4 regions of the Paenibacillus sp. MER 99-2 genome follow, and region 2 is predicted to be linked to each of the others. Evidence: a T-box and tRNA genes for the amino acid it is inferred to sense, from the RefSeq annotation. Region 2 holds a T-box; the other regions hold tRNA genes.

Region 1 (8,236 bases), 170 kb from region 2:
TCACGGCGACAAAAGAAGTATGTGTATTTTGCAATAAATATTGCTCAATCAATTGCTCAAAGTACCCTTCATTCATCTTCGTTCTAAGTGAAGCAAATACGTCATTAGCCTCCAAATGGTTAAATGGTGCCTCGTCGTCATATAACCAGCTCTGTAACGTGTAGAAGCCATAGATCAGTCCTTTTGGCATTCTTCCAAAGTCCGCTTCCCGATGATTGAATTCATATGAATTAATACCGGCTAACAGCGCCTTCGGATCGATCCCTTCCCGCACAACGCGCTCAAGCACTTCTTGAACCGTATCAAGGAACACCTGTTTACTTTCCAAGTTGCTCTTCTTCAGTCCAATCGTCATGACTGGCTGGTACAAGCTATCATCATAAGAGCCATATACGTCCTTCGCAATTCCTTTGTCGAGCAACGCCTGCTTCAATACCGCACCAGGGGCGTTCAGAAGCGCATACTGCAATATTTGAAAGGCGATATTCAGTTCCTGATCCAAGCTTGTTCCAATAACCGCATTATAGGTCAAAAAGCTGTTGTCCACTTCCGACTCTGTCGTTCCGGCCGAATACGTTTGTACGACATCAACACGTTCACCGAATGCAGGCTGCAGTCCAATCTCTGAATCCGTCTCCATCCGATCATATTGACTCAGATAGGTTTCATCCAGCCATTTGAGCTTCTCCTCCATATCCATGTCCCCATACAAATAAATAAAGCTGTTGGACGGATGATAATACTTCGTATGGAAATCCAGAAGTCCTTGATAGGTTAGATCCGTTATCTCGTCCGGGATACCTCCGGATTCCTTCGAATACGTCGTGTCGGGGAATAATGAGTTGAGCACAGCTCTGCGAACAATCCGTTCAGGTGAAGAAAAAGCACCTTTCATTTCGTTATATACAACACCGTTATATGTTAATTCATCCTCTGCAGAAGCTAGTTTGTAGTTCCAACCTTCCTGCAAAAATATTTTTTCGTTCTCATAAATATTCGTATTTAACACCGCATCCAGATAGATGTCCATCAAATTATGAAAATCATGCTCATTGCGGCTGGCAATAGGATAGATCGTTTTGTCCGGGTACGTCATTGCATTCAGAAATGTATTGAGTGAACCCTTCAACAATTCAACAAAGGAATCCTTCGCTGGAAACTTCTTAGAGCCACATAGTACGGAATGCTCCAGAATATGAGGTACGCCTGTATTATCGCTAGGTGGTGTTCTAAAACCGATACTAAATACTTTATTGTCGTCTTCGTTGGACATAAGTACAATTTTGGCGCCTGACTTTTTGTGTTCCAGCAAGTAGCCGTCAGATTTCAGTTCCTCCATCCTGCGTTCCTGGATTACTTGATAAGACTGAAGCTGTTTCAACATATGTCGAGTCCTCCATTAAAAATGTATTTGGTTAACTTTGAGCTCCGCAAGATAAAGGTAATATATGCCTATAGACAGTATACACCATCGCCCCTTGTCTTCATAATGACCACCACGGATTGTTTCATTACCCATCCACAATGCCAAAAAAAAGATCGGACACTGATCTGAACGCAAAAAAACGCAACACGAATAAAAATATTCAGCTATACTGTACCTAAATATTCATAGCCAACATTGGCGGAGGTTTTAAATTTGTCTAAGTACACTAAATTCTATGTATTAGCTTTTGTTTGGATGACATTAGGGGTCTTGCATCCAACAGGTTATGCACCAAAAGAAATTTACTTTTTCACATATTTACCTGGCTCAACTCTGTTTGTAGTCCTTAACATTATCGAATACAAGAATTCGAGAAAGTAATGTTGCTTTTCATTTAGGAGCTGTGACGTAACGGTAAAGCTTCCCAAAGAAAGAAAAAAGAGGCTTACGAACAATAAATCAAGGCTCTTTTTGAAAGTATAAAAAAAGGAAACTCCCTGATATATCAAGGAGTTTCCTTCTTCTTAAATGGATGCCGAGGACCGGGATCGAACCGGTACGGTAGTCACCTACCGCAGGATTTTAAGTCCTGTGCGTCTGCCAATTCCGCCACCCCGGCATGTGTATGTATTACTTAATCAATTGTGGCGACAAGAAATATCTTATCATGTATTTTAATATTATGCAACACTTTTATAAAAAAATATTTGAAAAAATGAAACAGGCACCACCAGCGTGAGCTAGCAGTGCCTAGAAAGTTCGAGTTGCGGTCTCGAACTTTCTTATAAACCATCTATATTAAGGGAGGTGTAAGGTAAGAATACCTCCCCAACATTAAAGAAACCTAAAATCAGGATTAAATTAAGCTAAAAAAGAAAATAAGTTCACATTTCACGCTTCTTAGTCACGTTTCATGATTATAGGCGCGACGCGAGCAATCTCGTCTTCACTCGTTTCCACAATCACAAGCAAATGTTGTTGCATCAGCCATTGCTCGTAATAGTTTGCATCCTTCTCAGTAATACCAGCTTCCGTCAGGGTAAGCACAAAATCATCGGTCTCTTCACCGATTTCATTGCCTGCAAGCCGGCGAACGGCCTTCCCGGCAGACATCGTATGATCCTTCCTTTTACCGAGCGCAGCCAGCACACCTTTAAAGGCTCCAAATGCCCCATCCGTGCCAGCACCTTTAAGTGGTTTCGGTAAGCCTGCCTTCTCACTGATCAACTCCAAGTTAATCTCTTCTTTAGCGACTACACCGAGCGAATCCGAATCAACCCCCGCCTGTAGAAGCTGATTCAGCATCAAAATGGCTTCATTCTCAGTACGTACCAGTCCAATCAATAACTTTGTCATAGACACTCCTCCTTAACATCCATTAGCTCAGTACCCTTTATAACCCTCTAACTGAAGGAAGCAAACGCTGAGCACCCGCTAAGACGAATCACCTAACCCAGAAAAGTTACTTCTCTTCTGGAAATTCATACCTAGTTCTGATAGACTAGATAAAGAAGACAAATTAACCATTGAAATTATTGACATATAGAATCCAATCTCATAACCAGGAGAAATGACATATGAACAAAGAGGTAGAAATTGCCATCCGCCGTAATCAACAAATTATTGTACGTAATACAAGCGGTCAATCCGTAACCGGATTTCCTGAACGCTCAGCCGACTCCTCCATTCTGCTTCTACGCACAGTACAAGGAAACCTTTGGATTCCGTTTGAGGAAGTTGATCAGGTTACTCGTCTATTAAGCATTCGTTCGCATCATCTGAGCAGTATGGCACTATAAACGGTCGATTGTAACCAGTAGTGATTCATTATATGATGAAGAAAGCCAGACTTCTCAAAGTCTGGCTTTTGTCATTTCTATATAATTAGGGCGTATCTTACATCCTGCTATTCAACAACAAACTTCACTCGTGTTCCATCTGGATATGTACTGAGTTGATTACCAACCCATGAACCTGCTCCGCGATTGTCCTTTGGCGTAATGTATTGAATATCTGCATTAGCACCGCCCTCCGCACACATGGCCATCGGCCACTCGTCTCGATCCTTCCCCTTCTTGACCGGGACTCCTTTTAACGAAAGATCCCTATTAGTCTCGGCACCTTCACGATCAATCGTACACACATCAGAATGCCCTGCCTTAATGGCTGATCGAATATGATTAGCTGTCTCTGGATAGCGTTCAGAAGGGAAGATCAGTGTATGATCTACACCTTGGTTGCTACTTCCATTAAATATTGAAGTCCAATCCTCCAGCTTATAGTCTCCATTAAACCATGCTAAACAGGCGACTAGAGCAAGCGTGACCAGTGTGATCCATTGCTTCTTCAATCTGGCTGTCCCTTTATTTCTTCTCCTTGTGCGCTTACGCGTCATGCTGTCTCTCCCCCATTCATCGTTCTCATTATATCAGAACATTCGTTCGCGAAACAATGAAAATGTACAGAAAAAAAACAGCCCGGATCTACCCGAACTGCCCTCTTCTGATCATTTAACTCCCCTTTAGCCTACATTACCCACGTTTGGCATCATTCGCTGCCGCTTGAGAGGCACAGTGACCTGGAATTGTGTTCCCTGACCTTCTTGACTCTCTACCCTAATTTCGCCATGCATCAATTCCATTAGTTCTTTGCAGATGGTTAATCCAAGACCGCTGCCCCCAAACCTCCGTGCATGAGACACATCAGTTTGAGTGAAGGCTTCAAATAACTGATTCATCTGGTCTTGTGGAATCCCAATACCCGTATCTTGAATGCTGAAGACCAGGGTCGTAACATCCTTTAACGTCTCTTTAACGTCCACTTGAATATGCACTTCACCCTGCTCTGTAAACTTAATAGCGTTGTTTATTAAGTTATCCAGCACCTGTCGCAAACGTAATGGATCTCCAACGAGCACCTCTGGCACTTCAAGATCAAGATGGCAGACTAGGCTGATCTGCTTCTGTCTAGCAGCCACTTCATGCGTCTTGATAATCTGCTGAATAAGCTTGGAAGGCTGAAAATCAATTTGCTCTACCTTCATTTTCCCACGACCCAGCTTCGCCACATCCAGGCTCTTGTTTACAATGTTCAGCAAGGCCTCTCCAGATTGACGAGCAAGCTCCAGGTATTCCTTTTGCTCGTTACTGGTTTCTTCCATTCCCACCAGCTCAATCATTCCCATAATCCCATTGAGCGGGGTTCGTAACTCATGATTCAGTTTGCCGATAAATTCTAATTGTCCCCGGCTGTTCATTTCAGCCATGTGCGCTGCCATACGAAGCTGTTCCTCCGCATATTTCCGTTCTGAGATGTCATATTGTATCCCAACAAAAAAGAGGCATTCTCCCTCGTCATTAAAAATCGGATCTATATTCAACTCATTCCAGAATTTTCGTCCGGTTTTCGTGTAATTCAGAATTTCTGTCTTGATTGACTGCTGCTGTCTGAGCGCTTCACGAATCTTGCTTACTGTCTCTGGCAGGGTATCCTGTCCTTGAAGAAACCGACAATTTTGCCCCACAGACTCTTCATATGAATATCCTGTCAACGTTGTAAAGTGCTCGTTTACATAAATCAGGGGCAGTTCTGGTGAGGTTGCGTCAACCACAGTTACGGAAGATTTAAGCTTAGAAATTAAAAACTCCCATTGAATGGGCATGGAATGCTGATTTTGAATGCTCATGCTTCCCTCCTGCTTCTATCTGCCTTCAACAATTATGAATAATAAATCATTGCATGTCATCAATTTGATATGTGATCATACTAATTCAATATCTATAATTGTATCATAGTTGTTCAAACGGTGCCGAAAAGGTTAATGATTTCATAAACTTAGGAGGACTGCACATGAAGTTTCTGTTCATTCTCATCATCATTATTTTGATCTTAGTCATTTTCAGTAGACGTCGGCGATAAGCTGATTTGAGGCCATGCCTGAATGAGGAAGGAAGATCGCGCATGAGAACTCTCTTTTTTATTTTCATGTTACTGTGCATTATCAATCTTTGTTTCCCCAAGTTCGGATGGTTTCTACGTTATGGCTGGATGGTTAAGGGGGAATCAGAGCCTAGCAAGCCATATATGGTTTTTGCGCGAATGACTAGTTTAGTGATGTTATTAATTGCATTTTCACTAGTCGCCGCATGATCCACACACACAATCGCTCATGTATATGTCTGAGTAAGAGGCATTTATGCATATAAAATATTCGTTATTCTTACTGTGATATTTATGTAAAAATGAGATCTCACAATCATAAAAAAAGACGAGCAGCATTCGCTCGTCTGTGTCTGATCCAAGCACGACTGGATCGGATTTTTTTTATTTGATCAACCCATCTTACTGGTTTACATCTCATTCAATTTAAAGGGTAATCCGTCAAAGGTTTCCCCTGCTTGTAGTATAGCGTTGGCTCCAGAATACTAAAAAATATGTGTACGTCCGGCAAACCTGCTTCGACCAAAATGACGTATATGGATGAGGCTATTCGATTATGAATTTCCTGATCACGTTGAAACATAACAATTTCTATAGAAGCTGGAGAAGGAGTGAGTGCTTGTACATCATAACGCTCAGCCTTGATTCTTTCTTGCGGAATATTAGAAGTAAGCGACATCTGCTCTGTAATTTTAGGTACAACTTCCTCTAACTGATGACCTGTAAAGCCTCTGAAGCGAATAAACGGCATTGCAATCCCTTCAATCTTTAAATTTAGTTACTTATGTGATTTTAAGTACATTGTTTTCTATTGTCAAATGTCACACTCGCTACAGCTATTCTATATCATAAGGAAAAGCTCCACTGAGATCTCAGCAGAGCTTGGTGTAACCGTCCACTTAGTTTAGTTACAAACTAACACCAGAAAGACTTCGTGATGATAACAAGCAGGATGAAGAGTACCAGAATTGCAGCAGTAGAAGTACACATTCCAGTTCCGATTCCTCCGACATTACCACAACCGTATCCAACATGACTCATTTGATTGGCCTCCTTTGATTTTAAAAGGTATGGGATAACATATGCCAATGCTGAGTAAATGACCGGGCTACTCCCTATATGCAATGCCCAATCTCATGTGATCAACCTATCCCCGTCACTTTTATCAAAAAACGTTCTTTCCTCGGTGTAGTTGTCCTGTGCACTTCTGCACGTTCCACCACCACGACTCGGGTTCGAGTATCATTGTGCGATGCGAATACAATCTCGCCATCAGGAGATATACAGTAAGCAATAGGAATGGATATGCCACTGTCACGGTAAGAACCGTCAGCGTGACTGGTTCCCATCACCATGCATTGATTACGAATAGCGATTCCGCGAGCCTCCTCCAGCCACTCCGTATACTGTTCCTCACTGAACATCCCTACTCCAATCGAATGTAAGAGCAGGTCAACTCCCTCATCATCGTACTGAAACCCTTGCAAAACGATCTCATCACACAATAGTGTACTGATCACCACATCCTGCTGCGTAACAACTAAGGCAGATGTGTACTTCGCTTTCTCCATCACAATCTGTCCCTGCTGGTCAATGATAATAGTTCGATCCTTGGGACGCTCATTCAGTCTACGGTGTCCGGATACAATCATCGTTCCATACGTAGCCGCAAGCCTGCAGGCCTCTTCTACATTCTGGTTTAAATAACCTTCGGGATACAACAAAATATCTGCATCGCTGTATTCCCTGAGCTCTTTTTCCAATTGGTTTAATCCAGGCTCAAGGCTGGGCTGTCCAATAACAATCCTCATTTCCCATCTCCCTTATAGCAAACATTAATGTATACTTATTCCATCAGCTTAACCTACACCAGTCAATCCCGCGTCATATTAAAATTGTGTATTTCAGGAGGGTTAACATGCGAAAATTGGGAAAGTGGGACAAAGTAATCATTGGTGTTCTCTTAGGATTGAGTGCTCTGTTCCTCGTTGCTTTAGTTTTCTTCTACTGGGTTCTAACTAGCGTATCCTTTGCACCTTAGTCAGGATCAATCATACGTTTTCTAAACTTTCAAGCATCGAAAGAGCCTCTTCATGGTCTGGATCCAACGCTAGCACTTGACGGGTATACGCCAGTGCTTCTTCTTCCATCTCAAGCTCATAACAGCAAATAGCCAGATCATACAATACAACGGTATTACCACCGTATTTAGCCCCCTGTATGGATTGTTCTAGAAAATACTTTGCATCCTCGTACATGTACATCACATAAAATAATTGACCTGTTAGGAAAGCCAAGTCACCTGACTTCTCCATCACATAATACGAAGACCACATGGAACGAATCCCGTGCTGGATATCCATCATTTCTTCATCACTTGCATCTGGCAACAGATTAGAAATGCGTTCCGCACAGCGAATCAGAAACTCTGCATCATATCCACCTAGTCGCCAGAAAGGCAAGATTTGTTTGAGCTCCATGCTAGCAATCTGCTGATCAAACCATTCTTTTAAACTAAAAAAGTCATCCGGCCCAAAGCGATCAACCTCTCGCAAGTATGCTAGACGGGTATTCACATAACTTATAGGCTCTTCAACCATCAGGATACAGCCGACATTGATATCCTTGTAATGATGCGTTGTAAAGCAAGCCAGGCCACCTTGCTGCTCCAACGTAAACTGAATCGCATGATAGTTCGCCGTCAATGAGAAACTGCCGTGTAATACGAATTCAGGCGGCTCAGCGAATTTCCAGTAATCGAGTCGGTGATCACCCTTATCCGCTGTAATAAGCATATACCCTGCACGGGATAAAGTTCCAAGTCGTTCAAGACATGATAATCCAGCCGCCGGAAACAGAATATGTGAATCT
Region 2 (8,236 bases):
CCCAAGGTCATCGCTTGTACCGTGAAGGCAGTGTACGGTGGGTACAGCAGGATATGTGCGAATGGAGAGTGCCTGAGCCTGTAGACTCGGTTATATCATTTTGTGACTGTATTAACTATTTGCTAGAGCAAGAGGATGTCATTCGCACCTTCCAACGAACCTATGAAATGATGAAGCCTGGAGGAACATTCCTGTTCGATGTGCATCATCCCAATACATTTATCCGATATGAGGAAGAACAGCCGTTTGTACTGGATGAACGCTCGATATCTTATATCTGGACAAGTGCGTTAGACTCGGAACGTTGTGAGATCGAACATCATCTCAGCATTTTCTCGCGTGTTGATGAAGGTGGTAAGGATCTCTATCAGAGATTCGAAGAGGTGCATGTGCAGCGTGCATACGATCCGGAGTGGATGAAGCTAGAGTTACGGAAGGCGGGATTCCGCGATGTCAGCGTGTACGCAGATTTTGAATGGCAAGAAGCAGGAGAAGGCGCGCAGCGTCTGTTCTATGTAGCTATTAAATAATGATCTTGTTTATCGCTTATCGCCCTTGCATTAGTGTAAGGGCATTTTTTTTATTTTGTTCAATATCAGATGAGTAGGATAGTCTGGATTGTGATCTAAGCTATTGCCAGTTAAGTGTGGGGGAGCCATAATAACACTGATGGAAAGCGTTTTCTTTTGAGTGGTTAATGTGACGAACTATAGAAGGTCAGGTGATTATGGGGTGGAAAGTAAATATAAAACAAAGCTAACTTCGGAACAGCTAGAGCGAATAGCAACTCAGATTTTAAATCGTGAGCTATCTGAATATCAGGAAATGAATGAAGGCTGGGCGAACCAGGCTTACCGGATCGTTTTAAAAGATGGACAGACGGTAGTACTCAAAATTGCTCCTACGGATAAATCCAATCTGATGCGTTGTGAACAAGGGTTAATGAATACTGAAGTTGAGGCACTGCGTCTTGTGTCGGAGCTAACGGCTCTGCCTGTTCCTCGTGTACTTGCTTATGATGATTCACTAACCCTTGCGCCTTCAGAATATTTTATTATGGAGCATATGACAGGCAAGCCGTATAACCAAGTGAAAGAGCACTATAGCATTGAAGAACAGGAAGCGATTGAGGAAGAGCTAGGGCGTTACAATCGAAGACTGAACAAAATCACAGGAGAACATTTTGGTTATTTCTCATCGGGACGACAACGTTATTCCACATGGAAAGAAGCTTTCTTGCAGCTAATGGATGATGTATTAATCGATGGGCAAAAGGCAGGAATTACGTTTTCGATGTCCTATGAGGAGTTGGAGCATTTAATTCTGGCAAGAGCAGATGTCCTCAATGATGTTCTAGAACCTGCATTTATTAGCTGGGATCTATGGGATGGCAATGTACTGGTGGAGAAAGGCCGTATTACCGCCATTATTGACTTTGAGCGTTCACTCTGGGCGGATCCATTGATGGAGCATTATTTTAGTCACTTTAATTACACACCTGGGTTTTTGAAGGGATATGGTAGATCCATTACAACACCAAGTGAACGAAGCAGAAGAGGGTTATATGATCTGTACTTTGATCTATTACTTCGGATCGAATGTGCATACCGGCAGTTTGATGATCATAAACATATTCAGTGGACGATTCATAATCTGGAAGAAAGCATTGAACGTTTTCGGTTAGGCTGAGGTCTGTCATTGACTTTGGCGGTACTTTTTTATATAATGTTTCCGATATTGTATACATATTTCGATGATAAGGATCAGTAGTGAATTCTGTACATGACAGAGAGTCGGCGGTTGGTGCAAGCCGATTGACAGTATTTCATGAACTCGCCTTGGAGAAATGCGGTGATTACACCATCCGATACTTAACCGAAGTCTATTCGGTGGTTGCAGGAATGGAAATCCGCATCGGTTAACCGCCGTTACAGGTTCAAAGGGAGTGGATGACGAAGCACGTTCGTCCGCTAACTAGGGTGGTACCACGGGAATTCAACCTCTCGTCCCTAGCGCTGCAAACGCTATGGGATGCTGAGGTTTTTTTGTTGTAATTTATGTGAATCAACCAGAGGAGGAACAATAGATGAGTGAGAATCACCAGCCGAAGCACGGCTATCAGCCACAAGTGATGGAGAAAAGTTGGCAGCAATTTTGGGATGAGAATAAAACGTTCAAAACAGGCGAGGACCCGGCTAAACCGAAGTTCTATGCATTGGATATGTTCCCATATCCATCTGGCGCGGGACTGCACGTAGGTCACCCGGAAGGATACACTGCAACGGATATCGTTTCTCGTTACAAACGTATGCGCGGATACAATGTTTTGCATCCGATGGGCTGGGATGCTTTTGGTTTGCCTGCTGAGCAGCATGCACTTGATACGGGTGAACACCCACGTGAGATCACATTCCGTAACATTGACAACTTCCGTCGTCAAATTAAATCCCTTGGGTTCTCCTATGACTGGGATCGGGAGATCAGCACAACGGATCCGGATTATTACAAATGGACGCAATGGATCTTCATCCAGTTGTACAACAAAGGCCTCGCTTACGTTGACGAAGTGCCTGTAAACTGGTGCGAAGCATTGGGTACAGTATTGGCTAATGAAGAGGTCATTGACGGTAAAAGTGAGCGCGGTAATCACCCAGTTGTCCGTAAACCGATGCGTCAATGGGTATTGAAAATTACTGAATATGCTGAGCGCCTCTTGGAGGATCTGGAAGAGCTGGATTGGTCCGAGAGCATTAAGGATATGCAACGTAACTGGATTGGTAAATCTACAGGGGCAGAAGTGGTGTTTGCCATCGAGGGACGTGAGGAAGTAATCAAGGTATTCACGACTCGTGCGGATACTTTGTTTGGAGCTAGTTATGCTGTACTGGCACCGGAACATGAGCTGGTAGAAGCCATTGTGACTGCAGAGCAACGTGAAGCGATCAAAGCTTATCAGGAGCAAGCTGGACGTAAGAGTGACCTGGAACGTACCGATTTGGCCAAAGACAAAACAGGTGTATTTACAGGGGCTTATGCCATCAATCCAGTAAATGGAGCGAAGGTGCCTATCTGGATCGCTGATTATGTTCTGGCTGGTTATGGTACAGGTGCAATTATGGCGGTTCCTGGGCATGATGCACGTGACTGGGAATTTGCGAAGCAATTCGGACTGGACATCATTGAGGTTGTTGCTGGTGGCGATGTGACCAAAGAAGCGTATTCCGGAGACGGACCACACGTTAACTCTGATTTCTTGAATGGTCTGAACAACGAAGAAGCGATTGCGAAGATGATTACTTGGCTGGAAGACAACGGTAAAGGTGAAGGCAAAACGACATATCGTCTGCGTGACTGGTTGTTCAGCCGCCAACGCTACTGGGGAGAGCCTATTCCAATTCTGCACCTGGAAGATGGAACGATGAAGACCGTACCAGAGGATCAGCTTCCATTGTTGCTGCCAGATATCGATCAGATCAAGCCTTCGGGTACAGGGGAATCACCACTGGCGAATGTAACCGAGTGGGTGAATACGGTTGATCCTGAAACGGGAATGAAAGCACGCCGTGAGACAAACACGATGCCACAATGGGCGGGAAGCTGCTGGTATTACCTGCGCTTTATCGATCCACATAACGACAAGGAACTGATCTCTCAGGAGAAACAACAGCAATGGCTGCCTGTCGATCTGTATATCGGGGGAGCAGAGCACGCTGTGCTTCACTTGCTGTATGCACGTTTCTGGCATAAAGTATTGTACGATCTGGGCGTTGTTCAGACCAAAGAGCCATTCCATAAACTCGTGAACCAAGGTATGATTCTGGGAACCAATAATGAGAAAATGAGTAAATCTCGTGGTAATGTTATTAACCCGGATGAAATTGTAAATGAATTCGGTGCAGATACTCTGCGTTTGTATGAGATGTTCATGGGGCCACTGGAAGCAACAAAACCGTGGAATGCTAACGGGGTTGAAGGTATGTACCGCTTCCTGTCACGCGTATGGCGTCTCTTCATCAACGAGGATACAGGCGCGATTAATGATAAAATCACAGCGGATGGCGGTACAGAAGAATTCAAGCGTACTGCTCACAAAACGATTAAGAAAGTAACTGATGATCTGGAGCATCTGCGCTTCAACACAGCGATCAGTCAGCTGATGATCTTCATCAACGACGCTTACAAAGCAGATACACTGCCGCGTGAATCAATGGAGAACTTCGTACAATTGCTCTCACCATTGGCACCGCATATGGCCGAAGAGCTGTGGAGTCGCTTAGGTCATGAAGGTGGAATTACTTATGTAGCTTGGCCTGAATACGACGAAGCTATGACGGTAGACGCTGAAGTGGAGATTGTCGTTCAAGTGAATGGCAAAATTGTAACACGGGCAACCGTTGCGAAGGATTTGGATGCACAAGGTATGCAAGACTTCACGATGGAGCTTGCACCTGTGAAGCAGGCTCTGGAAGGCAAGACCATTCGTAAGGTCATTGCCGTTCCAGGCAAACTGGTTAATATTGTTGCCGGTTAATCTCACTGGTTTGAAATAGTTCATTAAGCTTTACCAGATCTTCATCATATTTGTCGTGGGTGGTGTGAATGAGACTATCAAATACACCATCCAGACTAATCTTGAGTAGTGCCAAAGCCTGGGCAGTAATGCCACCGGGAACAGCAACACGTGCTTGAAGTTCTTGAGGCGTATAGCCTCCTTCAGTGAGCAGTTTACCTGTTCCGAGGAGCATCTCGCCTGCAAGAGCACAGGCATCTGCTCGTTTGATCCCTGTAAGCTTGACGGCACTCTCAATCCATTGTTCCAAAAAGAACGATATGAATGCAGGTCCGCAACTGGAAAAGTCGGATGTTATGCGGGTACACGCTTCATCCACTTGGTAAGGTTTGCTGAAATGACTCAGCAAGCCTTCCAACACAGTGCGATCTTCAGTTGTCATTCGTTCACCGTGTATACATAATGACGCTCCGCTGCCGACCTGATGTGTGACGCTGGGGATAACTTTGGAGACTTTGCAAGGAAGTGAAGATTCCAGATGACGCAGCTGCACGGGACTAGTGATCGAGACAATCATATGATTGGGATTCACGACAGGCAGGATCTCGTCAATAACATGTTTGAATTCCAGCGGCTTCACACAGAGAAAGATGATGTTGCTTCGGATAACGGTTTCCCGATTACTCTGTGATTCATGCAGACCGGGATAACGGAGGGATAACTGACGCACTTTGGAAGGGGTTCGATTGCTTGCGGCGATCTGCCGCGGCTCCAATGCTCCGGATTGGATCAGGGCATAGATCAGCAGGCTTCCCATGCTGCCGGTTCCGATAAATCCAACCTTCATTGTTTCAGGCCTCCTTTCATGCTTTACGGTACTGGCGTAGTTCGTTCCTTCTAGTCTATGCAGCATGACTTGTTTGACATGACATGAAAAAAAGGAATGTGGAGTTTGTAGTCCATTTATAGACGGTTCGGAAGCACCGCCCGTGTTCAAAATTGATCTATTTTGATAACTGGGAGAGGTGTAGACGAATGAGATGGAAACAAGGATGGACGATTGGTGCTGCGGTAATTGGAACGATACTTATATTATGGTCGGGCAAAAGTGAACAGCCGCCTTCTGGCTGGGAACCGATGCAGCTCGCCACCCAAACGCCGACGCTCAAGCAGGAAGCTGCTATTGTAGAGTCGGCTGTTTTGGGTCAAAATAGTGAGTTGTCAACGAATGCTGTAGTAGAACAAGCAACACCGGTCGCTGCGGGGGTGAATCCTGCTGGAAGCAGTGAGGCTTCCTCTACGGTTCAGGAGAAGACATCAGATGGGAAAATTCCAGACGTTGCTAGTACGGAATCCGCTACGTCTGTAGCTATCACGAATATTACAACCGAAGCAGAAGTGAAGCCCGAGCAGCAAGTTTCAAGCCCGCCCGAGCAAGAGGTTGTCGACAATGGTAAAATTGATATCAATTCAGCACCTGTCTCTAAACTTACTGAGCTTCCAGGCATTGGAGAGAAGAAGGCGCAGGCCATCGTTGATTATCGAAATGCACATGGACCGTTTACAAGAGTCAGTGATTTGACCAAGGTAAAAGGAATAGGTATGAAAATGCTGGAGAAGATGGCTCCGTATGTGCAAATTCGGTAATTTAGATTATTTCAATGGGGAGAGGATGCAAATATGAGTACAACAGATGTACGCAAAGACTGGGATACTTACTTCATGGATATTGCTTATATGGTCTCTACCCGCTCCCGCTGTTCGCGTCGGCATGTAGGTGCAGTGCTTGTGCAAGGGAAAAAATTGCTCGGAACAGCATACAACGGTGCACCTATGGGAGTGCCGGATTGTTCAGAAGCAGGATGCATGATATCCGAAGAGTATGAGCTGGTTGTCACGGATGGTAAAGAGGAAATGGTCAAGAAGCAGCGGTGTATTCGCACGATTCATGCGGAGCAAAATTTGCTTCTGTTCACGGATCGAATCGATCGGGAGGGCTCTTCTGTTTATGTGACGGATGAACCTTGCTGGACCTGCTCTAATATGCTTGCAAACAGTGGTATTACGGAAATTGTTTTCCATCGCCCATATCCTAAGGATACAGGAAAAGTAACACGTATGATGGCGCAAAAAGGAATCACATTCCGCAAGCTGGAGCAATATCAGCCACCACGTGAGACGATGATGACAATTAGCGACTAAACGGTTAGGCACGGGAAGGCTATGGAGGCTACGTATGCGTCGTCTTTGTTGTCAGGTATGTGTATTGTAATGTGATATTACTTAACTTAATTACGCTTTAAATTGGGGAAGAACCTCCGGTTAGCTACGTCAGCTACCGGGGGTTTTTCTTCGTTTTTTTTTGATTACAAATAAGCTTCTGTAAAGAAACGATAAGGAGGGGATTGGGATGAAAGGTAGGCCGTTATTGCTATTTACAGTCTGTTGGTTATGCGGAAGTGTATTGGGATGTGCATTATCAGGATGGACACTTATGTGGGGGGTGATCGGAGCGCTGGCATGTATGCCTCTCTTTTTTCGTTGGATGGATATCCGCGGCTGGACTCGTATACTACTTGTTGCATCGCTTCTAGGTGGTCTTGCCCACTGGGAATGGAATGATCTGCGTAATGTCAGCATCTTGCCTGAGATCACTGGAATGAGTCAGCGGGAGCTGGACGGTTATGTAGCGAAGCTAGAAGGTACGATCGCGTCAGCTGTTCGTGTGGATGGAGATCGGGCGGATTTTGAGCTATTACTTTCTACAATATATCCGGAAGCAGACCCGTTATCTGGCACTGAAGAAAGAGTAGATACGAAGCCGCAGCCCATACATGATGTGGGCGAGCGTTTAATGGTACAAGTCAAACTAGCCGAAGAAGAAGAGCAGGACATAGCGATGGCGTGGAGCCGGGGAGATTCCATAATATTGACTGGCTCGTTCACAAGGCCGGGAGAAGCCCGGAATTATGGTGGCTTTGATTATCGGAATTATTTGCGGACACAGGAGATACATTGGTTGTTTAAAGTCAAAGGTGCCAACTCCATTAAAAACATGCAGCCTGAAGGCTGGAGCCGTATTGATATTTTTCGTTGGAATGACAGGATCAGACACCAATTGGGTAGCGCTTTAGAAGTTTTATTTCCCGAACCTCATGCTGGATACATGAAGGGTCTAATCATAGGTATGGCGAAGGACATTGATCCGGATACGTATGGTCACTTCTCACAGCTTGGACTTACCCATATCCTGGCGATATCTGGCACACATGTTGCCGTTTATGTTGCTTCGTTGTTGTTTTTGTTGTCTTGGCTGAGGTTAACTAGAGAAACGTCACTCACGATTGTATTATTACTTATCCCTGCTTATGTCATGTTATCTGGCGGTTCTCCCTCGGTCATTCGTGCAGGCATTATGTCCATGCTTGGCTTGTATATGGCTAGACGAGGGTTAGCTAGGGATGGATTGCAGATGATCAGTGCGGCAGCATTGTTAATGATGTGGTGGAATCCTTATTTTTTGCTGAGCGTCAGCTTCCAGCTTTCTTTTCTCGTCACCGCCGGTTTAATGATCTACATGCCTTTTATTAATCGTCTGTTTAGAAAATTACCGAAAGCACTGGCTGCGACAGCCTCGGTGACTGTTACAGCGCAGCTCATTTCTTTTCCGGTGACCATATTGTATTTCAATCAGTTTTCAATATTATCGTTTGTAGCAAATTTCCT
Region 3 (8,236 bases), on a different contig from region 2:
GCCAGGACGGATTTTACGTGAAGATGTCGTTTACGGCAGTCGCCGACTTCAGCAAATTTTTGATGCGGCACGTGAAGGCGGGGCTTTCGTTAACCTGTTCGAACAGGCAGCCAAACGGCAGTTGCGAGCTACAGCGCCAGCCGTCTATGAGCCTTGGCTTGGTGTTTGCTTCAAGGTGGAATTCGCCTGTGATCTGAAACGGGAGGAGCTTCATTTTCTCGGCATTTCTCTTCGCTCGGGTGAGATTATTGAGCAATTTGGGACAAAGCTTAACCGACGTGACCTTAGCCCACGATTGGCAGAGAACATGCATGCGCAGGCGGCTAAAATTTCATTATCTGCTGCCGGAGCAGCGCTAGAATCCCATCTCACCAACCGTCTGCTTCAGCTTGATTACGGTTGGGCAGAACAGGCCAAAGAACGGTTAGCCCTGGAGCTTGACGTCGTAGATACGTACTACGAAGCAGTACTGCGTGAGGACATGCCTGAAATAGAAACGAAGAGCACTCCTGACGCTAACATTCAACATATCTCTTCAGTACCCAAGCCTTCCCCTTCACGCACAGCTGTAACAACCAATTTTATGGAGACAAATAATCGTGTTCGAGAGGATGTAGAACTGGCAGCAGAGCCAGCTATTCCGTTAGTAACCGAAGCAGATCCGGAGCAAGAAAAAGCAAAACAGGCGGTTATGGATCGTGAGGCGATGAAATTGCAATATGAGACACGCCGAACTGAAATGATCTGGCAATATGAACCCAAGGTGAAGGTTACCGCTATCAGCAGCGGCATGTTTCACTTAAGATAGACGAAGACACTACTTTTCCTGCAAATGCTGGCAAAAGTAGTGTTTATTCATAACGAGTTGCCCGACAGGTTACAGCAACCTTTGCATAACTTGTCCCCTAGAATGAATACTAACGTCGCTCACGTAACCAATATGTCGTAGATACGTTTGATTCAAAGTATCCCGGAGAAGAAGGTGTTTATTTGGAACGAAACGCTACGCAATGGATTCTACTATGGAGAATAGCCTTGATCACTCTAGCTGTGCTCAGTTGTGCAGCCTTATCTACCTTCTGGTCGATTGCAAGTGCCGAGGATCAAAGCGTTCCTCCACTTCCACTTACGTCATTCAATGATCTCGAAGAAAGCACTGCTCTCCAGCATGACAAGTTCGCTCCTGTGGCTGTACAGGAGTTTGCTCATCAGCACGCTCTCTTACTTAGTTCCGCTCACGGAGAATCCAATTGGAAAAAGGCAGAACTAAGTTTTACTCCACTTGGCCCAGGTACGCATAGCTGGCTCGTGCAGGCTACTTTTGAAGAGAAAATAATTGGTTATATGATTATTTCAGCAACAGATCAGGGAGAATTAATGCTCAGCGAGTACGGGTTAGGAGGACAGTCTCCCTATGATCGCGAGCTGTTAAGTAAGGCGTTAGAACGACAGCATCTGAGCCTTACGATGATTCATGCCAATGGAGGAGAACTTCAGCCTCGTTATGCTCTTCCTCTACTCGCTTACTGGAAGGTAGAACGACCGAACCATCAAGCGCTTTATATCGATGCTACGAATGGTGACCTATTGCCCTCAGCGACAGTGAAACAGATCGAGACTGCTCTCAATCCAATGGTATTCAGTGTTACTGATGCTTCCGCGAATTCATCCTGGCTTGTCGATTCTGTTCATATGCGACCTACCTTTAATCCGATGGACAACCTGTTATGGATCACCTCCAAACCTGTGAAGCTCACCCGTGTACAAGACTGGACTCAGCTTCATAAGGAGTCTGGAATTATTTATTCAGCGAATGATCGTAATGTTTTCTATGGTGGCCCATTACCTATTGGTGGTTATCAATTGTGGCATAACAGTACTACATTTCAATCCATCCTCTATATAGCCATTGGTGGACATACTTCCACGCAACGATTCGTACCATTGGACACGTTACTGAAAGACGGGCAATTCTACGTCACTAATCCCTGAAATGATTGATTTATAGAGGTTGTTCAAAAAGTCCGCTTTTGATTACGAAGGATGCGCAAGCGGCATCTCAGCTTCGAATATGGGATTCAGCCGAAATGTCCGTTGCTCACGTAGCTTAATCTACGCTCCGCTACTCCATTTCTATCTTCATCCCATCTTCTTGGTACTGAAAACCACCCTTTTTGAACACTCACTTATAATACTTTCCATACAAAATAGACGCCTTTCCTGACCATACAGGAACAGCGTCTATTTTAGTTGGTGAGTCTCTTTGTAGATACAGGATTTCCAGCCATCTATTCCTTGTCTGAAGAGCTTCGTTTACCCAATTTCGAATCGCCCGCTCTTCCCTTCTTGCCAACCCACAACGACACGGCAAACGGAATCATGCCAAACCACTTCATCGCCCATGGCTCCTTCTGTTTGGTACGTCCTTTTCGCTCATCCTTTGGAGTATCAATATAATGAACCACACGTTGTGTTATATATTTTACCAATTCATCACTTTTGGCCATAACCTCTGCCTCCCTGGCTCCGTCACATAACGAAGCTTACGATAAATCTATTGTGCTCAGGAAGTGTTCTGGCTAAACATTTTTGTCTTGGAAGTGTATGAAAATCTACAGAATGCACAGTCTAATTCCAAAGGTATCCATGACATCCCAAATCTACATCAACCACCTAGATCATGAAGGAGTGTATGTTCCATGTATAAGGTACTGCTTGCTTCGACCGCCTTGTTAGGTAGCTTGTTATGTCTTCCGGTTCTTCCACTTGCTCAGGGACAGACTCCCCATCAAGTTGAATCTGTTGAGTCATTTCAAGCAAGCCCCTCAACGAACAGTCCGTCCATGCTACCAATAATCGACGGTGAAGCTTACCGTTCCAGCCATCATGCCTTTGCAGCACCCGTTATTCTACTTGATGTAGGTCACGGGGGGATTGATGGAGGAACGACAGCCCAAGGCGTGCTGGAGAAGGACATTAACTTAGCTATAAGTCAAAAAGTTTATCTTCTCTTGCGGAGCAAGGGTTACGCGGTTATCATTAACCGACTTGGTGATTACGCGCTCAGTGATGATAACCGCTGGCTTAACAGCCGCTCCAGGCATCGCCGAGATTTAGCACAACGCAAAAGCCTTAGCGAAGAAGTGAGTACAGATATTGTTGTCAGTATTCATGCCAATTGGAGTGCAAAATCCACTTCCCATGGCCCTGTAGTTTTGCACCAAAAGGAAGGTAGGAGTTACCTATTGGCACAATCGATCCAAAATGCCATGAATGACTTGTATGGAACTAAACGGGAAGTGGTGTGGGGTAAACCCTTTTATTTGTTGAATTATGTGAAGCATCCAGCAGTCATTGTAGAAACCGGATTTTTGAGTAATGCGGCAGACCGAGCCAGAATTACTGATCCAGGCGAGCAAAAGCGCATAGCCGAATCCATCGCAAATGGCATTATTTATTATCTGTCGGTAGTGTAGGAGCAGTATGCCAATCCCACACCTCCCGCACCAGATCACCAACGCCAACGAATTCGATCTGCCCCTTAAGATGCGCGACTGATTCACGAATAACAGATGATGTATTTAACCCGGTGTGACCAACATGGCCGATAACTACACAGCTTTTCTTGTCCATGGCATGCTTAGCGGCCAGTTCCATTTGCTTGCGGATATGCGGCTTAGAGTTCTGGTCGTCTAAGAAGATGTCATTACCGATCGGAGGCATATTTTTGGACGAGGCTATCTCCCCGACAACCGAGCGAAAATTGGTTCTGCTATCTACAAAAAAAAGTCCCCGCTCCCGGCATACATCCAGCACAATCGACATAATCCGTTTGTCTGAAGTAATCTTAGAGCCCATATGATTGTTCATGCCAATGGCGTACGGGACATCATCAATCGCTTTTTCCACGCGTACGCGAACTTCTTCATCTGTCAAGTTGGACGTAATCGCTCCTGGGCCAAGCCACTCTGGTCTGCCTTTCTTGGGCTCCATTGGCATGTGTACGATCACATCCATGCCTTTCTCATGTGCGGCAATGGCATCCTTTTGAGTTGTTGGCAGAAAAGGCATTACCGCAACCGTCAACTTAATGGGCATCTCCAAAATCTCTGCGGTTCCCTTCATATCGTTACCAACATCGTCAATAATGATGGCCATACGATTAGGACCGACAGCGGGTTGAGTATCCTGGTTCGACTGTGTTTGAGTATTCACCTTACCAACTTCTCTTTTCATCTCAGATGCTGCGGTTATCCCCCCACCTGTCAGACTCCCCACATTAATAAGTAGCAAAAGAATAAGGAACCCCGCTATTCGTGTGTATCTCTTGCTTTTTGTTTGGTTTTCCATGCTGATTCCCTCCTTAGATCTGTGTTCTCATTGTTTGATATTGTAGGGTGTTCTATGTAAGAAATGGGCTGACAAGCCTAAAGGAAAATTTGTATATCCAAAAGGCACCAACACAGGAATACATCTCTTAAGTAATTTACTTGTCGCATGAGATTCTGAATTTAGGATAAAAATGTCATGGTTTCTCGTTAAAATGAGATGAATTAGTAAAAGACCTGAAATTTGTCAGGTATTCAGTTCAACAATATTTTATTAAAATAAACAAAAGAAAGAATAAATTGATTTTCTTTCCTTTTATTCCCGAAAGGAGGTTGTGTAAGGGCTTACATCACAGTCTATTAAAGTACTATTTCATTGATTTAGCAGTTCTCAGAATAACCATTTCGAGGAGGATGATCGCAGTGAAATTTAAACTAAAAAAGACCTTTAACGTTTTACTCGCCTGTTTAACGGCTCTGCCACTGATGTTAACGCCCACACAAGCTTCAGCAGCAAGTGATGCCACCATCAATTTATCCTCGGAGAAGCAGCTCATCAAGGGCTTTGGAGGAATTAATCACCCGGTTTGGATCGGTGACTTGACACCTGCTCAACGTGACACAGCCTTTGGCAACGGGCAAAATCAATTGGGCTTCTCCATTCTGAGGATCAGTGTCGATCCGAATCGAAGTAATTGGTCGAGAGAAATAGATACCGCCAAAAGAGCAATAGAGCAAGGCGCTCTAGTATTTGCCTCTCCTTGGAATCCGCCAAGTGATATGGTCGAGACGTTCAACCGGAATGGCGACACCAATGCTAAACGTCTGAGATATGACAAATATGCTGCGTACGCTCAGCATCTGAATGACTTTGTTACGTACATGAGAGACAATGGTGTCAACCTGTATGCGATCTCGGTACAAAATGAACCGGATTACGCGCATGATTGGACCTGGTGGACACCACAGGAGATCCTTCGTTTCATGAAAGAAAATGCAGGATCGATCCAGAACACCAAAGTCATGGCTCCAGAGTCCTTTCAATACCTAAAAAACATATCTGACCCAATCCTGAATGATCCACAAGCGCTTGCTAATATGGACATTCTAGGAGCGCATTTATATGGTACTCAAGTCAATAATTTTGCATACCCTCTCTTCAAGCAAAAAGGTGCCGGCAAAGAACTGTGGATGACGGAAGTTTATTATCCAAACAGTGATAACAATTCTGCTGACCGCTGGCCAGAAGCATTGGAAGTCTCCCATCACATGCACAATGCAATGGTAGAGGCAGATTTTCAAGCATATGTATGGTGGTACATCCGTAGACAGTACGGACCGATGAAAGAGGATGGCACGATTAGCAAACGCGGTTATAATATGGCTCATTTCTCCAAATTTGTACGTCCAGGCTATCTGCGAGTGGATGCAACGAAAAACCCGGATACCAATACGTTTGTATCTGCTTACAAAGGAGATAACAAGGTCGTCGTTGTAGCGATTAACAAAGGAACCTCTGCGACCAGTCAGCGATTTGTCCTGCAAAATGGTAACGCGTCTACTGTATCCTCATGGGTAACGGATAGCAGCCGTAACCTGGCTAGCGGAGCACCGATCAATGTGTCTAATGGTGCATTTACTGCACAGCTTCCTGCCCAAAGTGTAACCACATTTGTAGCGGATATCACCGGATCAGGTAGTGGTAACACAAGTGGCACAACGTATGAAGCTGAAACGGGAACTACGCTAACTGATGCTCTAATTGAAACAATCTACCCTGGTTACACAGGCTCTGGCTATGTTAATTTCAACGCATTGACGAATTCTGCCATTGAATGGAGTAACATCAATAATGCTACAAGTGGCACCAAAAACGTAAAGTTTCGTTATGCGTTAGAAAGTGGTACACGTAACCTTGATGTGTTCGTAAACGGCACAAAAGTGATCAGCAATACCCCCTTTTCAGCAACGGGAAGCTGGTCTACGTGGGGTGAGAAAACCATTCAAGTACCCATGAATTCAGGCTCGAATACCATAAAAATCGTAACGACAGGCACCGAGGGGCCAAATATCGATAATATTACAGTTACGGCATCATAATACGGGTTTGGATCAACTTATGTGGCAAAAAATTGCCCAACCCTCCATTTTGATCGATGGTTGTTGGAAGCGATAATGAATGGACAAGCTGTGAGAGCATATCAGTCCGTAAATAAAAAATAAAAAAAGGTTCCCCGCTAGACGAATGTCTAACAGGGAACCTTTTTATTCGATGCGGTCGAGAGGACTCGAACCTCCACGGGGGGTTAGCCCACACGGACCTGAACCGTGCGCGTCTGCCAATTCCGCCACGACCGCATATGATGATCTCCGTGACTATGTATCTCGGCGACAAAAAATAATATATCACGCAAGCACTTACATGTCAACATGAAATGCTCATAAAGAAGCCCGGTCCAGATATTCCACTCCGGATCGGGCTTCTCGTGATTGGGATCTCAGCACTAATTCGTGCCCGTTTAGAAGTTAAAGCAAGTTACAGCTTGGATGGCCAGTTGCCATACCATGCATAACCGCCTCTTCTTTCTTTGTCAATATCGCTTAATTTATATTTTACGATACCGTCACGACCGATAAAGATCGGTTTATCCGTTCCGACTTCATAGAAACGAGCCCAGATCGGTGCAGCTTTGGAGTCAGCGATGATTTTGCTGTCTCCATTAGCTCTCTCATACCTGTAACCTGTAATTTTCACCTTGTTAAACCAAGCTTCTGCTCCCTTGATGGATGCAGTAATTTTGGCGTTGGAAGGTCTCGTTTTCAGGAATTTGACAATTGTTACACTCTCTCCAGCAGTTAATGATGGCACTTCATAGATTCTTGCACCTGCAGGCTTGAGTGTGCTGGAATCATGTTGTTGTCCCCACGCTGTCAGCTTGCCACCTGAAACTACCTGAGTGTTCAAAATAGCATCTACACCTTTAGCAACCGCATTTTTACTACGATTAGCTAGATTGCTGTCGATAAACGAGAAGTCACCTTTGCGTGTCGCTACTTCATCCAGCATGTACATTACATTAATCATTGCATCATCATTATAAGTGATATGTTTATGATAACCGGAACTTTGATAAACTTGAGGCCATCCACCATTGGAATACTGCATATTCAGCAAAAAATTAATGCCTTTAATCGCCGCAGCAGAATAACGTGGGTCGTTTGTCTTTTTAAACTCTTTGGCTAATCTTCTAATTTCTGAGTATGTAGCTTTATTATCGATTGTAGATTTCGCCCACTCACCCGTTGTTTGCTTATATTCTTTTCTCCAGCCACCGTCCGCTTGTTGGTTCTTCAAGATATCAGATATACTTGCTGTCGTTCCTGAAGCATCAGCAGCAGATACAGTGTTAACGGGTTGGATTACCATACCTACCGCAGAAAATACCATCGAAAACGCCAACACTAATGTGACTAACTTTGTTTTTGTACTCAAAATGATTACACACTCCCTATAATTAGAATCATTCATTTTCCATCATTCTACTTACTTCTCACCTTCTAATTACACGACCATCCACCACCACCTTAATTTGAATTAAAATATAACTACTATATTTTTATCCAATATGTGGATTGGATAGAACGATCTTATGCAAAAAAAATATCTTTGTCAATTAATGCAACATCTTGTAACATTCCTCGATTATTGTATCTATGAGAATAGTTCAAACTGCACATGACAAAGTTCGAATGATATACAACCCCGTTTGGATTTGAAACACATATTACTTTTTTGTAATCAGTTGCATCTTTATTTCGTGTTTCTTCTTCATAAAAATCGATAGTTCCGTTAACATTGGGCGATAAAGAAGGTATTAAGAAGGGTTTGACATTTACGCATATATGCA
Region 4 (8,236 bases), on a different contig from region 2:
TTGAAAGGGATAACGCATTCGGGAAAATACTCCAGCACCGCTCCTTGCTCCAACCTGAAGTGATGATGGATGGAAGAGGGGAGAGATGGTGTTGGGTGGAGGCGAGTAGCTGATGTGCTGCTTAGCATCACATGAGTATCCTTACCTAGCTGCCAGTTGGAATGATAATGATCCCCGTTCAGGACACCTGGCGAGACATCAGAGGTATATACACAAAGTCCGTCTCCGTCGCCAGGTGTGCGAAAGGAACGGCTGAATCGAAGAGGGGCGCTGTAATATCTGTCTGTCATGACGGTGCGCCCGTCTTGAAGGGTGAATGTGGCGTGTAGCTCGCTGCGACGCATCTTGGCACCTTCAACATGAATGTCCGATTCAATTGTACCCTCTGATGCTGAAGCTCTAGAATTAATGGGTGTGGGTGGAACCATGGCCATGTGTATGTGGATGCGCAGCGCCATCGTCATCCATATATTGATGTTCAAGCCAATGAACAATCTCGGAGACACCTTCGCCACTCATCAGATTGGACATGACGTAAGGGCGACCTTCGCGTACTCGCTCGGTATCTTCCTGCATGACCTGTAAGCTGGCGCCGACATAAGGGGCGAGATCAGTCTTGTTGATGAGTAGCAGATCGGAACGTGTGATACCAGGGCCTCCTTTGCGGGGGAGTTTCTCCCCTTGAGCAACGTCGATAATGTAAATGAAAACATCGGCTAGTTCCGGGCTGAATGCCGCTGATAGATTATCCCCGCCACTTTCGATAAAGATGAGTTGCAGATCAGGGAAACGTTCGATTAACTCGTCAACTGCTTCGAAATTCATAGAAGCATCCTCGCGAATGGCGGTATGAGGACATCCGCCGGTTTCAACACCGATGATACGTTCAGGTGCAAGTGCGTTTTGGCGCAGTAAAATTTCAGCGTCCTCTTTGGTGTAAATATCGTTCGTAATTACTGCGAGGCTGTAACGAGTACGTAGTGCCTTGGATAACTTTTCTACTAATGCGGTTTTGCCCGAACCTACGGGGCCACCGATTCCTATTCTCATCGGACGACTCCGGTCAAACGTTTTGCGTTCCCATTCTGGGTGATGTGTATGATCTGCTCCTCCGCACATAACAATTCCTCCTTTGTTTTTCTTACAATAATGAAAGTTTTTGAATGCTTTTAAATCAGGACATAAACAGACGTGCGGGTAAACTTTCATGCCGCATTGCGTAGATTTCTTGCGCGATCCCGAAGCTGTGCATGTCATCTGGATCGTCTTCGCGGACTTGATTCCATTCCTGTTCAATGACGTCTAATAGCTTATGAATAAGCATCTGAGCTTCGGTCTGTCCGATGGGCAGAAGGCGCAGTGCGCTGTTCACATAGGCGTTGACGGAAGTGTAGAGATGTCCGATGACGGCTTCGTCCAATCCGATATCCAGCCGATGATTGATATAACCGTGAACGGTTGTGATGCCGCAAAAGGCACCATGCTCATGGATGGCGATGTCCATAAGGGAAAAGTCCATCCATGGATAGAGCGAACGTGCTAATTTCAGTAGTCGCTTACCCATTTTATGCCCGCTTTCCCTGAGTTCGCGTGGTGTGCGCTGGGCATGAACCTGTTTATCATATAAGGCGAGAAGGGATGCGTTCTCCTCGTCTATTGCCTGGTAGACACCCTTGATCGCAAGTCCGTCGAGGCGTACAAGACTGGCATGGAGCTGGCTGCGAATGAATGCTTCCAGTTCGGCCGTTGTCCTCACGGTTCCATCATGAGTGTAGGCTTCCAAGCCGAATGAATGTGAGAATCCACCGATAGGTAGAGCGGAGTCCAAAAGTTGCACGTAACGAAGTAGCTTCGTGCCGCTGTGCATCATGGGATACCTCACCCCTTTATCAAAACATGAAGTAACGCTGAGCCATGGGTAATTCATCTGCGGGTTCGCACGTAAGGAGTATACCGTCGGCACGAACCTCATACGTTTCGGGATCCACTTCAATGGTCGGGGTCACATCATTGTGAATCATGTCCTTTTTGCTCACTGTGCGGCAGCCTTTCACAGGTTCAACGCGCTTATGAAGTCCAAGCTGTTCTTTGATGCCGGCATCTGCCGCGGCTTGGGAAACGAAGGTGATGGAGCCTTTGGGCAATGCGCTGCCAAAAGCGCCGAACATCGGTCTGCCAAACACAGGTTGGGGTGTTGGGATCGAAGCATTGGGATCACCCATCTGGGCGAAAGTGATCATACCTCCCTTGATGACCATCTCGGGTTTGACGCCAAAATAGGCGGGATTCCAAAGTGTTAGATCGGCGAGTTTACCAACCTCAACGGAGCCGACGAGATGGCTAATTCCGTGGGCGATAGCTGGATTAATCGTATATTTGGCGATATACCGCTTGATACGATCGTTATCGGCTCTTGCATCGGGATTAGTGTCCAGTTTGCCGCGCTGCTTCTTCATTTTGTCTGCCGTTTGCCATGTTCGTATGATGACTTCACCGACACGTCCCATAGCCTGGGAGTCGGAACTGATGATGCTGAATACACCAAGATCATGCAAGATATCTTCGGCAGCAATGGTCTCGGGTCGAATCCGAGAATCTGCAAAAGCAACATCCTCAGGGATGGAAGGGTCTAAATGGTGGCAGACCATCAGCATATCCAAATGCTCTTCTACCGTATTTCGTGTGTAAGGTCTGGTGGGGTTAGTGGAAGAAGGGATAACGTAGGACTCGCTGGCTGCTCGAATAATGTCTGGTGCGTGCCCGCCGCCTGCGCCTTCTGTGTGGTAGGTGTGTATGGTGCGACCGTTAATGGCTGCGAGTGTATTTTCCAGAAATCCGGTTTCGTTTAATGTATCGGTATGAATGGCTACCTGAACATCATGCTCGTCAGCAGCAGTCAGACAGGCATCGATAGCACTTGGGGTTGTGCCCCAATCTTCATGGAGCTTGAGGCCGATTACACCTGCTTCGATCTGTTCTACTAAAGGGGCTGTGGTGGAGCTATTCCCTTTGCCGAGGAAACCGATATTCATAGGGAAGGCTTCCACTGATTCCAGCATGCGATGGATGTGCCAAGCTCCTGGTGTGCAGGTCGTTGCTTTTGTTCCAGTGGCCGGTCCTGTGCCGCCGCCAATCATTGTGGTAACTCCGGAAGATAATGCCGTCTGAATCTGTTGTGGGCAGATAAAATGGATATGGGTATCGATTCCACCTGCGGTTAAGATCATTCCTTCGCCAGCAATGATCTCCGTGGAAGCGCCGATAACAAGTGAAGGATCAACTCCGTCCATCGTGTCGGGGTTACCGGATTTTCCTATAGCGCAGATGAGTCCATCGCGGATGCCAATATCGGCTTTTACAATTCCCCAATGATCGATGATGATGGCGTTGGTGATTACAGTATCGGGGGTGCCGTCACTGCGAAGGGCAGATGTGGACTGACCCATGCCATCACGAATGACTTTGCCGCCGCCGAACTTGCTCTCTTCACCGTAGACGGCATAATCATGTTCAATCTCGGCCCAAAGATCGGTGTCTGCTAGTCGGACGGCATCCCCGGTTGTGGGTCCGAACATGGAGGCGTATTGCTCACGGGTCATTGATTTCATGGGGAGTCACTCCCATTCTGCTTGAGTGGTGCAAAAGTTTTCAGGAAGGTGTCTAGCTTCTGGGTGTCGGGAGGGGTATCTATAGCGCCTTCGGTTAAACGGTTGAAACCATGAATTTGTCGTTTGCCGCCAAAGGTTGTAAGCTCAATAGGTTTCTCTTCGCCAGGCTCAAACCGAACAGCGGTGCCTGCGGGGATGTGTAGACGATGTCCGTAAACGGTTGTGCGATCAAAGTCCAATGCGGCGTTAACCTCATAGAAATGCACGTGGGAACCAACTTGTACGGGGCGATCCCCACGGTTCAAGACAAGTAATCGCACTGTTGGGCGATCGGGATGACAGATGATGTCGTCCTGCTTCAAACGATATTCACCAGGGATCATGGCGTTCTCCTGCCTTTCTTAGCGTATGGGCTCGTGTACGGTGACGAGCTTTGTGCCATCGGGAAAAGTAGCTTCTACCTGTACCTCGGGAATCATATCAGGTACACCTTCCATACAGTCCTCGCGTTTCAAAATGGTACCTCCATATCGCATCAATTCTGCAACACTCATGCCATCACGCGCGCGCTCCATGAGTTCAGAGGTCAATAAGGCGATAGCTTCGGGAACATTCAACTTAAGTCCTCGACCTTTACGCTCTCGGGCGAGGTTAGCGGCTACGGTAATCAGGAGTTTTTCTTTTTCCTGCTCAGTCCAGTGCAACGTAATCCGACCTTTCCCTTATGAAGTCTTGATCTCCTATATAAGTGAATAAAATCATGTTCATCTTATATAATTGTTATGTTAAATATACTCACACAGGGTAGGTTCGTTGTCAATGTAATTTGAATAATATTGGTATTTTCTATGAGCGGAAATTCATAAATGTGTTATGTATAGTAACATTGGGAGTTTGGTGTTTTCTTTTGATACAACTTTAACAGTCGATTGGATTCTAACCCAGAATTCCGGAATATTGTGGGTACACCCTACGGATGCAGTCTGGGCAAATGTCATGGGTGAACTCGGCATGGGTGTGCTTTTTGAGATAACTCTCGACGGAATTCCATGTATCCTGTTCGTCCTTAATTTGTTTACATACAGCACATATGGGAAGGAGTCCGCGTAGTGTGCGTACCTCGGATAATGCTTGTTGAAGTTGTTGCTCGGCCTGTTTCTGTTCTGTGACATCGGTGTGGGCGATTAGGGCTAGTTCGGAGGTGCAAGGTGAGTCTGTTGTGGGTAAGGGAGTGAGTTCTAAGCGGAACCACCTCTGTTTCAAGTTGGGCAGGTGGATCGTGATGTCGTATGTATGGTTACTGTCAAAAGGTGTACGAATGTTTTTGAGTCGCTGGATCGTCTTATTGCTCTGATGATCTCGATCAGGTGATGTCCATGCTTCTAATAAGTTGAGATAAGGGAGCGTGCCGGATGCGGAATAATAATACGCTGGTAAGTGCGTGTAGTCATGCAATTGGCCAAGTCCTTGTCGCCAAGCGTTGTTGCAGCTACGAATAGTCCAATGGTGATCTACAATAATGAGCTGGTGGCGCATATATTGATAAGATAACTTCTCTAGATCGGTTGTTAAGTAACTCATTGTGTGAAACCCTCCTTGTGGTCAGTTGGCGCATAAGACATGGTGCTCTGCTAGCGGAGATCGTCTGGAATTTGTAAAATATCTGCGACCTGATTGCGGAATCGGGTAGCCTTGCGTGTGCCGTGAATTAGATTCGATAGACGGTATGGCGGAATGTCGTGTTGTTCGCAAAATGTTTTCTGATCCATCTGGAGTTCGGTTAAACGGCGTTTGATAGCCCATCCGAATGGGGTCACGGGTTTCTTTTTGTTCAAAAGGGTTCACCCCTAGGTTATAAGTAGTATTCAGTCGCTCCTTTTTCGGGTAAAATGTAGGGAGATGCGAGCTGTATATTACATTATATACGTTATTGCGTCATGTAACAATTAAAAAAGACGGAAATAAGTGTATTTTATGATTTAAAATGACGTAAATTCGCAAATTCCTCCATAAATGAATCGCAAAAAACACGCCAACAAAGGAGTTGCGGCGTGTTTTTGTTCAATTAGAGGTGTGCGTTGCGGATGGTGCGTGGATGCGTAAGTGAGTTGTTATGCTTTGAACGCGTGTAACCCAGCTCCAAGCATGTGGCAGCTTGGGAATAGAGACTTCATTGACGTCGTTGTTGCTTGAGTTGGTTCATCCGCAGCGGAGGCGCTAACGGTGTTCCATTCATGCTCCAGGTCTGCGGTCAGGTGAACCAGCAGTTCCTGTATGTTTTGACGATCGAGGGGGAGGGCTTTCGAGGCTTCAATTATGCATGCGTTTGAGGCTGAGTGGAGATAACCGAGTACCGCCTCCTCGACGGGGATATCAAGGTGGTGGTTAATCCAGGCGTGAACAGTGGATAGGCATCCAACTGAATTATAGGTGGACAGCGTGTGTTCTAGTTTTCTGAAGTCGATCCAGGGATGGAGAGCTTGAGCAAGCTTGATTAACCGTTTGCCCATAGCGGAGGAATGTTCCCTGAGATCTGGAGGGGTTCGCTGGACGTGAACCAGTTTGTCAATAAGAGCTGTTCGCCATGTATCCTTCTGATCTGCTGCGCTGTAGATTCCCTTAATCGCCATTCCTTCAAGGCGGACAATGCTTGGATGCAATTGACAACGCATGAACGATTCCAGGTCTGCTACGTCACGGATTGATCCTTCTGCTATAAGTGCATCCATGCCGAATGAATGAGTGAACCCTCCGACTTGAATAGAGGAATCAAGCAGTTTGACATAATCGAGCAGCTTATTCCCACGGTTCACAATCTTTCGCCTCCTACGTTCGTTAAATGTTAATATATATAACATTTTATTGCGTTTAGATGCTGTTTATGAGTTTGAATCCGAATTATATGATATATATAATCACATTATTATTCGCTTTTTGTCAATTAAATCTTGTTATTTTTATTTAAATTTCTTTATTATGTTAATTATAATAACATAATTAGTTATGTGTTGAAGTGCGTAATGATATTCTTGTTTATTGGAAGGGAAGTAGGTCGAATTCAAGGATATGCAACTGCTGTGGGAATATGACGATTCATGCAGTTAGAGGTGGACTATCGTGTGAAATAACTGAAATTAAAAAGTGCTTTACTTTTATAATGAAACCCTGTATAATCAATTTTGTTGCCGATAATTTACGACATGCGGTCGTGGTGGAATGGCAGACACGCTATCTTGAGGGGGTAGTGGGCGTATGCCCGTGGAGGTTCGAGTCCTCTCGACCGCATCATAATGCAAGATAAGAAGAAGCTTCCGAACATGGAGGCTTCTTTTTTTGTTTCTAACGTTTTATTTTATTCTAACTTCATTAAGCCTGAACAATGTTGTTCAGTTTTCAAAGATCAAACTTGAAGCAGACGTAAAATTTCGCCATCGATGACCTTTTCACTAATTCGCATAAAACCTAACGATTCGTACAATTTTCCGGCAATCGTAATTCGAAATCGCTAACATATTTAGATTCCGCAATCCAATAAACGACAGGTGCAGGAAATAGAGCAAGCTGTTCTGGCTTAACTTTAAGCTGAGTACATGCATACCAATTCTCAATAGTCACAGGTTGTAAATCGATAAGTGCGTTTTTCATACCACATCACTCCTCTCAACAGAACACTCTAATGTCTATCATAAGTTCTTATGTCAAAATAAGCTCTTGAGTGCAAAAAAAAGCCACCAACTGGAAAATTCCTGCTTAGCGCTGGGGTCTCCGGTTAGGTGGCAGTTGGTTGTTCAATTTATTTCAATAATTTCTCGATGTCAGCTTCAATCTGATCAGGGGTGGTTTTGGGTGCGTAACGCTTCACGACACGTCCTTCCTGATCCACGAGGAATTTAGTGAAATTCCATTTGATTGCTTTGGAGCCGAGTAGGCCTGGAGCTTCTTTGGTGAGATGTTGGAATAGGGGGTGAGCGTTTGACCCGTTGACATCGATCTTCTCGAACATAGGAAAGCTTACACCATAGTTCATTTGGCAGAACTCAGCAATATCATCGGATGAACCCTTTTCCTGTGCAAACTGATTGCTCGGGAATCCGAGGACTTCAAAATTGCGGTCTTTGAATTTATTGTACAGCTCTTGCAGTCCTTCGAATTGTGGTGTCAATCCACACTTACTAGCAGTATTCACAATAAGCAGCACTTTGTTCCGGTATTGAGACATTTCTTGTTCTTGGCCTCGAAGGGTATTAACTTTGTATTCATAAACGGTCATGAAAATCGCCTCCAGTATCAAAATAAATGATTCCTTTTTCGTATATACCTATTATATTGGTTACAATTAAATAATGCAAAACTAATATTGGATAATTATAGTTCTGGTGCATTTAGGAGCTTGAATCGCTCTCCATAGGGCCGAATAGGTAGGTGATTTCTGTGATCACGAGAATTAGAGAGTTTCAAGGAGATGGATGAAGCAAACATATGTTGTAAGCGATATCATTGGGTTGAAACGGCATAAATCCGTCGATTCGGTGATCTGTGTACACTTTACATCAACATGACCTCGGTGTATGATTCATATCGTAATTTCTAATTTAATTTCTATTGTACATGAAAAAACGAAACAAACG

Evidence for each region. A T-box is a leader RNA that pairs with one kind of tRNA and senses whether it is charged. The one in region 2 lies ahead of leuS (leucine--tRNA ligase), so its partner is inferred to be a tRNA-Leu.
Region 1: it has a tRNA-Leu gene. The T-box ahead of leuS (leucine--tRNA ligase) is inferred to sense a tRNA for this amino acid. The anticodon was not compared.
Region 3: it has a tRNA-Leu gene. The T-box ahead of leuS (leucine--tRNA ligase) is inferred to sense a tRNA for this amino acid. The anticodon was not compared.
Region 4: it has a tRNA-Leu gene. The T-box ahead of leuS (leucine--tRNA ligase) is inferred to sense a tRNA for this amino acid. The anticodon was not compared.

Annotation. Positions count from the first base shown of each region.
Region 1 is NZ_JAMAUZ010000001.1:668,337-676,572, reverse strand. It holds gene M3636_RS03040 (insulinase family protein) at 1-1,384, opposite strand, end outside; tRNA gene M3636_RS03035 (tRNA-Leu) at 1,960-2,045, opposite strand; gene M3636_RS03030 (general stress protein) at 2,327-2,782, opposite strand; gene M3636_RS03025 (hypothetical protein) at 3,004-3,225, shown strand; gene M3636_RS03020 (NucA/NucB deoxyribonuclease domain-containing protein) at 3,333-3,821, opposite strand; gene M3636_RS03015 (sensor histidine kinase) at 3,948-5,111, opposite strand; gene M3636_RS29930 (DUF6199 family natural product biosynthesis protein) at 5,387-5,575, shown strand; gene M3636_RS03010 (DUF1904 family protein) at 5,787-6,116, opposite strand; gene M3636_RS03005 (sporulation protein YjcZ) at 6,281-6,406, opposite strand; gene M3636_RS03000 (carbon-nitrogen hydrolase family protein) at 6,508-7,176, opposite strand; gene M3636_RS29435 (hypothetical protein) at 7,284-7,406, shown strand; gene M3636_RS02995 (tetratricopeptide repeat protein) at 7,417-8,236, opposite strand, start outside.
Region 2 is NZ_JAMAUZ010000001.1:497,646-505,881, forward strand. It holds gene M3636_RS02235 (class I SAM-dependent DNA methyltransferase) at 1-530, shown strand, start outside; gene M3636_RS02240 (phosphotransferase family protein) at 733-1,689, shown strand; T-box leader at 1,745-2,014, shown strand; gene leuS (leucine--tRNA ligase) at 2,087-4,531, shown strand; gene comER (late competence protein ComER) at 4,512-5,357, opposite strand; gene M3636_RS02255 (ComEA family DNA-binding protein) at 5,546-6,157, shown strand; gene M3636_RS02260 (deoxycytidylate deaminase) at 6,191-6,712, shown strand; gene M3636_RS02265 (ComEC/Rec2 family competence protein) at 6,921-8,236, shown strand, end outside.
Region 3 is NZ_JAMAUZ010000002.1:782,901-791,136, reverse strand. It holds gene M3636_RS14640 (YqhG family protein) at 1-808, shown strand, start outside; gene M3636_RS14635 (hypothetical protein) at 991-1,992, shown strand; gene M3636_RS14630 (YqzE family protein) at 2,289-2,507, opposite strand; gene M3636_RS14625 (N-acetylmuramoyl-L-alanine amidase family protein) at 2,700-3,476, shown strand; gene M3636_RS14620 (divergent polysaccharide deacetylase family protein) at 3,451-4,350, opposite strand; gene xynC (glucuronoarabinoxylan endo-1,4-beta-xylanase XynC) at 4,743-6,428, shown strand; tRNA gene M3636_RS14605 (tRNA-Leu) at 6,602-6,686, opposite strand; gene pelA (pectate lyase) at 6,865-7,821, opposite strand.
Region 4 is NZ_JAMAUZ010000002.1:78,332-86,567, forward strand. It holds gene M3636_RS11120 (urease accessory protein UreD) at 1-506, opposite strand, end outside; gene ureG (urease accessory protein UreG) at 406-1,119, opposite strand; gene M3636_RS11130 (urease accessory protein UreF) at 1,175-1,870, opposite strand; gene ureC (urease subunit alpha) at 1,890-3,608, opposite strand; gene M3636_RS11140 (urease subunit beta) at 3,605-3,991, opposite strand; gene M3636_RS11145 (urease subunit gamma) at 4,010-4,312, opposite strand; gene M3636_RS11150 (hypothetical protein) at 4,545-5,189, opposite strand; gene M3636_RS11155 (hypothetical protein) at 5,240-5,443, opposite strand; gene M3636_RS11160 (urease accessory protein UreF) at 5,720-6,421, opposite strand; tRNA gene M3636_RS11165 (tRNA-Leu) at 6,811-6,893, shown strand; gene M3636_RS11170 (hypothetical protein) at 7,071-7,253, opposite strand; gene M3636_RS11175 (glutathione peroxidase) at 7,402-7,878, opposite strand.